3 regions of the Bradyrhizobium sp. CCBAU 45394 genome follow, and region 3 is predicted to be linked to each of the others. Evidence: riboswitches for the same ligand, from Rfam matches in the RefSeq annotation. Region 3 holds a riboswitch; each other region holds the start of a gene.
What was found. A riboswitch is a leader RNA that binds a small molecule or an ion and turns the genes downstream of it on or off. The one in region 3 is predicted to bind cobalamin.
Positions count from the first base shown of each region.

Region 1: linked by a shared signal. The riboswitch ahead of WN73_RS40690 (TonB-dependent receptor) and the one ahead of WN73_RS30775 (TonB-dependent receptor) in region 3 are both predicted to bind cobalamin.
Region 2: linked by a shared signal. The riboswitch ahead of metE (5-methyltetrahydropteroyltriglutamate--homocysteine S-methyltransferase) and the one ahead of WN73_RS30775 (TonB-dependent receptor) in region 3 are both predicted to bind cobalamin.

Region 1 is NZ_LBIX01000176.1:685,229-687,490, forward strand. It holds gene WN73_RS40690 (TonB-dependent receptor) at 1-854, opposite strand, end outside; cobalamin riboswitch at 969-1,182, opposite strand; gene WN73_RS40695 (hypothetical protein) at 1,248-1,469, opposite strand; gene WN73_RS40700 (hypothetical protein) at 1,557-1,814, opposite strand; gene WN73_RS40705 (hypothetical protein) at 1,955-2,167, opposite strand.
Region 2 is NZ_LBIX01000119.1:1,719-3,980, forward strand. It holds gene metE (5-methyltetrahydropteroyltriglutamate--homocysteine S-methyltransferase) at 1-1,290, opposite strand, end outside; cobalamin riboswitch at 1,392-1,594, opposite strand.
Region 3 is NZ_LBIX01000172.1:255,464-257,725, forward strand. It holds gene cobT (nicotinate-nucleotide--dimethylbenzimidazole phosphoribosyltransferase) at 1-271, shown strand, start outside; gene WN73_RS30770 (histidine phosphatase family protein) at 278-850, opposite strand; cobalamin riboswitch at 923-1,124, shown strand; gene WN73_RS30775 (TonB-dependent receptor) at 1,238-2,262, shown strand, end outside.

The DNA.
Region 1 (2,262 bases), on a different contig from region 3:
AAAGCAGTCAGGTCTGATGTCGTGTAGTTCAGGTTGCCGACGCCATTCTCCTGGACAAGGCGATTGTTGTCGCGGTAGCCGTCTGTCTTGACGGCATTGCCGTAGAACGAGGTCGACCACGGACCGGAATTGAGCGACGTCGAGACATTGCCAAGCCTGGTGTCGAACGAGCCGAAGCCGGCCTCGATGCGCGCGGCAACGGGCGGCCCGCCGACGCCGTTCCTGGTGATGATGTTGATCACGCCGCCGACCGCATTGTCCCCATAGAGCACCGCGCCGGCATTGCCGCGCGTGATCTCGATACGCTCAATGGAATTGAGCGGGACAGTGGAGAGGTCCACCTGCGCGATGTCGATGTCGTTCAGCCGCCGCCCGTTGATCAGCACCAGCGAATTGGCAGTGGCAAACGCGCCGAAGCCGCGCAGGTCGACGCTGGTCTTCGCGCCGATCTGGCCGCCATAGAGCGTCGTGATCTGGGCACCCGGGACTTGCGTCGCGATGATCTCGGCAAGCGTCTGCGAGGGCGCATGTGCGATATCCGCGGCCGTGATGACGGTCGCGGCGGCCCCGACGATGCCTCCGTTGCCGGCGACCGCCTCGTCGCCGGAGCCGGACGAGCCGGCGCCATTGCCTGCCGGCGCTCCGCTCGGGGCTCGCAGCCTCGCCGTGTCGCCATCGCCGATCGCCCTGGCGCGTGTGCGGTTCTGATCGTCGGGCCTGGTCACTTCGACCGGCGGCAGCTGCTCGGCGGCGGCTTGCTGCGCGAAAGCTGTGGGGAGATCGATCGCATGGAGGAAAACGGCAGCAACGATGCCGGCGCGAAGGCGCCTGGCGGCAGAGACAATACGGGACACAGTTGTAACCTCGGCATGACGTCAGTGGCACGTCACAGCGAACGAGGCTTTACGGCGGAGCAATCGATTGCTCCGGTGAAGCTAATGCCTGTACTCCCCGACCGACATCTTCGCGTGTGACCACGGCTGACGGCAGGTCTCCTGGCTCGCGGGTCGTTACCTTACGTCGCCTTCCCAGGACCGAGATTCCCAGTGGCATATGACGAAAGATTCACCGCTTACAGTTGCGGGGGCAGCCGTGGCGTTGGGACAATCCCGGCGTTGGGACAATCTCGCACCACGTTCCCTTTTGATCTCCGTGCGGAGAACCGTCACCGATCAATCTACGAGGCGGCCGTACGGAGAGTCAATCGACCGGTTGAACGATGAGCTGCAAACGCGAGGCAAACACAATCAGTCAGGCTTCGGCACCGCGCGCGTCGTGACCACCGCCCGCTCACCGGCATCGACAAGCTGACCGATGCCGGTTCGGCCCGCGAGCGCGCAGCGGACGATGTTCTCGGCGACCGACCTGCGGAACCCATGATCCTCGCCCCTGGGCCGATTGCGGCAAATCCGATCCAGCGCCAGCTTCATGTTGATCCGTGTACGGGTGTCGAAATGCGCGCTGATCATTCGCCCGGCCTCGATACGTGATGTTGGGGCGGAAACGCCCGACGATCGCCCGTGTTCCGACACGGGATCGCGCAATAGAGCGGCCGCCTACGCCCGCCCTCTCTGGCGCTGTGCCTGAGCCCAGGCCACCGTGACGTCGCGCGGCGGGATGTCGATGCGCCGGATCGGCGTCAATTCGCCCGAAGCGGAGATGATCGCGGTCTCCTCGCGGCGACAGCGCGGACACACGAAGCGGACCTCGCTCGGGGACGTCGACCAGCTCGAGCGTTTGACGTTGGCCGCCATCGGCCACGCGTCGCACTGCGAGCACGACACCAGAAACCGGCCGGGATCGAGCATACCCATTCCATCCGACTCCGCGTCCTGCCTGCTCCTACCAATGATTATGTCAGGTGAATCGTTCCGGTGCCCCGACACCGTCAACCCCTCAATGCCCAAGAGGGCCGGCGATCCCGGCCCCCAAGCTTCTGCAAACCGCTGGCCGCTCAGTGCGCGCCCTTGAGCGTGCAGGACGTGGTGCAGGTGACCGTGTTGCCATGGTCGCATGCCTTGCAGGCGGCCACGCACTGGTTCATGTCGCGGGGGTTGTAGGAGCTGTAGTTCCGCACGGGGCAGGCTGCGGTCGAGCCGGTGATGTCCTGCTCCTGGTTGCAGGCCGCTGTCATGAGCGCGAGGATGAGGACCGCAAGCAGACGCATGGGATTGCCCCGAAAAAGCACCGGCAAAGCAACATCAGCGAGACACGTTGCATTGCAGCGAGTCCCGGCATTCCCACTGCGAGCCATCGCGAATC
Region 2 (2,262 bases), on a different contig from region 3:
GCTGGCGCGCCGGCGCATGGTCTGGTCGATCGCTCTCATCCGGACAGCGACATTGGCATCACGGATTTTCGGGGAAGTCCGGCGGACAGTCGCGGCACATTCCGACTCGGCAAGAGCTAGCGCAGCATTCTGGTCGCCTGCGAGTGCCCGCGCCAGGGTTGCAAGCTCATGCATCTTCTGAACCGAGAAAGCAAGCCAACGCTTGACGTCGGAAGCGAGTCCGGTCTCGAGTTCAACATCGACCGGCACATGAAGCAGCGAACAGGATGGGGCGATCTGTACACGATCCTTGCCAAGCTTCGCAATCGCGGGTTCCAGCCGCTGGCGGAGCGACGACAAATTCGACCGCCATACATTCCGGCCGTCGATGACACCGAGAGACATGACAAGATCACTTCGGCCGCCAGCGATGATCTGATCCAATAACTCTGGCGCTCGAACCAGATCGAGGTGCAGTCCGGCAACTGGAAGGCTCAAGGCGGTGTCCAGATTGTCGCCTAGGTCGCCGAAATAGCTGGCAACCATGATCTTGATGGCCGGCCCCTCCTTCGCGAGCCGGTTATAAGCATGTAGCAAGGATTTTCGCGCCACCTCGCCCAGATCAAGAACCAGGCAGGGCTCGTCGAACTGAACCCACTTTGCCCCGCGTTTGGCCAATTCCTGCAGGACCTCGATATAGACCGGTATCAGATCGTCCAGTAGCGAGAGTGGCTGGAACGCAGGATCGGCACTCTTGCCGAGCTTTAGGAATGTGACCGGCCCGATCAGGACAGGGCGGGTCTGGAAGCCAAGGGCCTTAGCTTCCTCATACTCCTCGATCGGCTTGCGAGAGCACAGTCTGAAAGTCTGTCCCCCGTGAAACTCGGGGACCATGTAGTGGTAGTTGGTGTCGAACCACTTGGTCATCTCCTGCGCGGGTGCGCCAAATCCGCGCGGTCCGTGACCGCAACTCGCATCCTGGTCGTCGCATTGTGAACCGCGGGCCATGGCGAAGTACGTCTTGAGCGAAACGGACTCGGCTTTCGAGGCGTAGATGCCCGGGATGGCGCCAACCATGACACTTGTGTCGAGCACCTGGTCATACAGCGAGAAATCGTTCGATGGAATCACCGTGACGCCGATAGAATTCTGACGAGCCCAGTTCGCGGCACGCAGGCCAGCTGCGTCCTCGAGCAACTGCTGTTCGCTGCTTTTTCCGGCCCAATAGCTTTCGAGAGCGCGTTTGAGCTCGCGCCTTGGACCCATGCGTGGCGTTCCGAGCGTGGCAACCGGAAGGGAGAGAAGAGACATAGCGTTAACCCCATGTTGGGGGCAAAGGCCATGGCGGACGCAGGCAGGGGAAGTCGCGCGTGCGACGGCTGCTTAGCGCACCACCGGGACACCCCGCCCGCGGACGAATAGATGTCGGGGCAGGTCTCCTGGCTCGCGGGTCATCGCTGCTGTCCGGCCTTCCCGAAGCCGCGCAGGCTTCAGTGACATCGTTGGACAGCGGCTCGCCGCTCACAGTTGCGGGGGCAGCGCCGGCATTTTCACCGGCTTCCCTCTTAGCTCCGGATCAAATGCAAACCGGAGAACCTCGACGAGTTGGATTATCGGCAAGAGAACTCTTCCGTCAACCTCTCAGATTATATCTCAAGCTAACGCTGCGACATCTGCTACGGGAATGACGTGCATCTCTTTCGTTGACCACGATGTAGAAGCGCTCTCCAATCAGCGATGTCGGAATGACCATCGGAGCTGCGTGCGCGTGGGGCCGCACGCCAGATCGGTGGAAGGGGCAAATGCGGCTTGCGCGGTCGGGACTGCTGCCTCGAGCAGAACGCATTTGATGCGAGTCCCGGCTTCCCAGCGGTTCATCGAGCACGTCCGCCATCCAACCGCCTTCTCGACCAACAGGATCCGTATTGAATAGGCCTAAGACACCTGGCGAAAGTCAGCAACATACCGGCGAGCATGTTGATTTGCGGTGCGAGCCAGACTCCAAATGCTCGGCGTAAAGATCGGCTTGGCGTCGTTGGCCATCGAGTGCAAACCGCAGCTGACTGAGGCTGCTCTCGACTTCCGGAGCCGCCGCATATCGCGAAAGGAGCGCCAAACGCGCCGCGGCCCCGTGGCCACAAGCGCCCAAAGGCATGGCAGAGATCGAAAGCCCACATTCCTGCAACCGAACCAAACGGTTCAATGGCGGCAAACGTGCTCCGAATTCTCATCAGGAACTTGGCACCGAAGCGTTCCCCTGCGCCGTCGAATACCCGGTGCGGG
Region 3 (2,262 bases):
CGACGGCTTCATCGTGTCGGTCGCGGCGCTGGCGGCCGTGCGCCTCAATCCGTCGTGCCAGCCTTTCCTGCTGCCCTCGCATCAATCGGCGGAGCAGGGGCATCGGCTGGTGCTCCGGGCACTGAACGTGCAGCCGCTGATCAGCCTCGATCTCAGGCTCGGCGAGGGATCGGGCGCCGCCATCGCGCTGCCGCTGGTGCGATCGGCCTGTGCGCTTCACAACGGCATGGCGACGTTCGCGCAGGCCAATGTGCCGGATCGCCCGGCCTGATCGGGCTCACACCACGCGCTGATTGACCGACACGACGCGCCAGCCGATCGCGAGCCGGTCGATCCTGGTGAGCGACAGCGGATCGATCACGAAGCGCAGGGCGGCTTGCGGCGCAAGATCCAGCGCGATGCACAGTGCGGCGCGGATTGTGCCGGAATGCACGACGAGCGTAGCTGGCCCGGCTCCGATCCGTGACAGGCCCAGGTGGACGCGCGCGACCTGATCTTCGAAGCTTTCGCCGCCCGGTGGTCTCAGGTGCGCAGGGTCGCTCCAGAATTGCGCGTAGGCTTCGCCGCCGCTCGCGGCGAGTTCGTCATGTCGCCGGCCGGTCCAGTCGCCGAAATCCTGTTCGCTGAAGTTGCCCACCAGATCCGGTTCGAGCCCCAGCGCGCGCGCCGTCTCGACCGTGCGCCGCGACGGGCTGGCATAGCTCGCAGAGTCCCGCGGCAGGCGCTGCCGCAACGCCTGCAGTTGCGCGCGATCGCCGAGATCGGCGGGCGCGTCCGGCGCGTGAATCGTCCCCGCGACGCCGTCGACGGGTGCATGGCGTATCAGCCAGAGGAAGGTCTCGCCTTCCATGCTTATCTCCAAGGAAGTTGGTCGCTGTGGCAATAACGCCGCAACTGCCACATTGACTCTGTCTCGATCGTAATCCTAGATGCTCGCGACGGTTTCCCCCGAGAGGGGATGAAAAGGGAATGCGGTGCGGGGATGTTTCCCCAATGCCGCGGCTGCCCCCGCAACTGTAAGCGGATAATCCTTCGTCAGAAGCCACTGGGTCCTCGGTCCCGGGAAGGCGACGAAGTGGTGACGACCCGCGAGCCAGGAGACCTGCCGTCAGCCGTGGTCACACGCGAAGATGTCGGTCGGGGAGTACAGACATTCGGCTTCATCGGACGGCTGAAAGGCCAAAGGTGAGACCTCGTTCGCTGTGACGTGCCACTGACGTCATACCGAGGTCCCGCTGTGTCTTCTATCCGTATTGTACGGTCGCGTTTCCTGCTCGCCTCTGCTGCTCTCACGTCGTTTACAGTCGCCGATCTGCCCGCCGCGCTGGCGCAGCAGGTCCGCGAACCGCTGCCGCCTGTCGAGGTGTCGCCCGCCCAGTCCCGTAAGCAGGCCAAGCCGGCTGGCCGGGACGCGCAGAGCGCGCGCCGCGCGACGCCGCGGAGGCCAGCGGCCGCATCGGCGGCGCCCAAGCCCGCCGTGCCAGGCGAAGCGGCGCCAACGCCGCTCAACAGCAATGCGGTGGCCGAGAGCGCCTCGCGTCTCGGCCTCACCGTGCGCGAGACGCCCGCGACCGTCGAGGTGATCTCGGCCGAGACCATGCGCGAGCAGGGCTATCGCATCGTGTCCGAGGTGGCGCAGGGCGCAGTCGGCGTCACCTCCGGCGACGCGCCGGGGGAGCCGGCGGGCTTCTCGATGCGCGGCTTCACCAACAGCCAGATCAACACGCTCTACAACGGCATCAAGATCGGCCCGCAGAACATGACCTCGCGGATCATGGACACCGCCAATCTGGAGGCCGTCGAATTCCTGAAGGGCCCGGCCTCGCTGATCTCGGGCGAGGGCGCCGCCGGCGGCTCGATCAACCTCGTCACCAAGCAGCCGCACACCGGAGCGATCCGCAACGAGGCAGACTTCTCGTACGACTCCCTGAACTCGTTCCGCGCGCATTACGGCTCGGGCGGCAGCACCAACGTTCAGGGCCTCGACTACCGCTTCGACATCAGCCGCTCCTCGCTCAACGGCTTTGTCGACGACACCAACACCAAGACGCTCGACGTGTCCGGCCAGCTCAACTACCGCATCTCCGACAGCCTCAAGGTCTGGGGTGCGATCGAGTACCGCGAGGATCGCGGGAAGGCCTATTGGGGCGCGCCGCTGGTGCCGATCGCTTTCAGCGGCTCGCATGCGACGACGGGGATTGTTTCCGGCACCTACTTCAACAGGACCGACCTCGGGGCCGTCACGATCGACGACCGCACCTT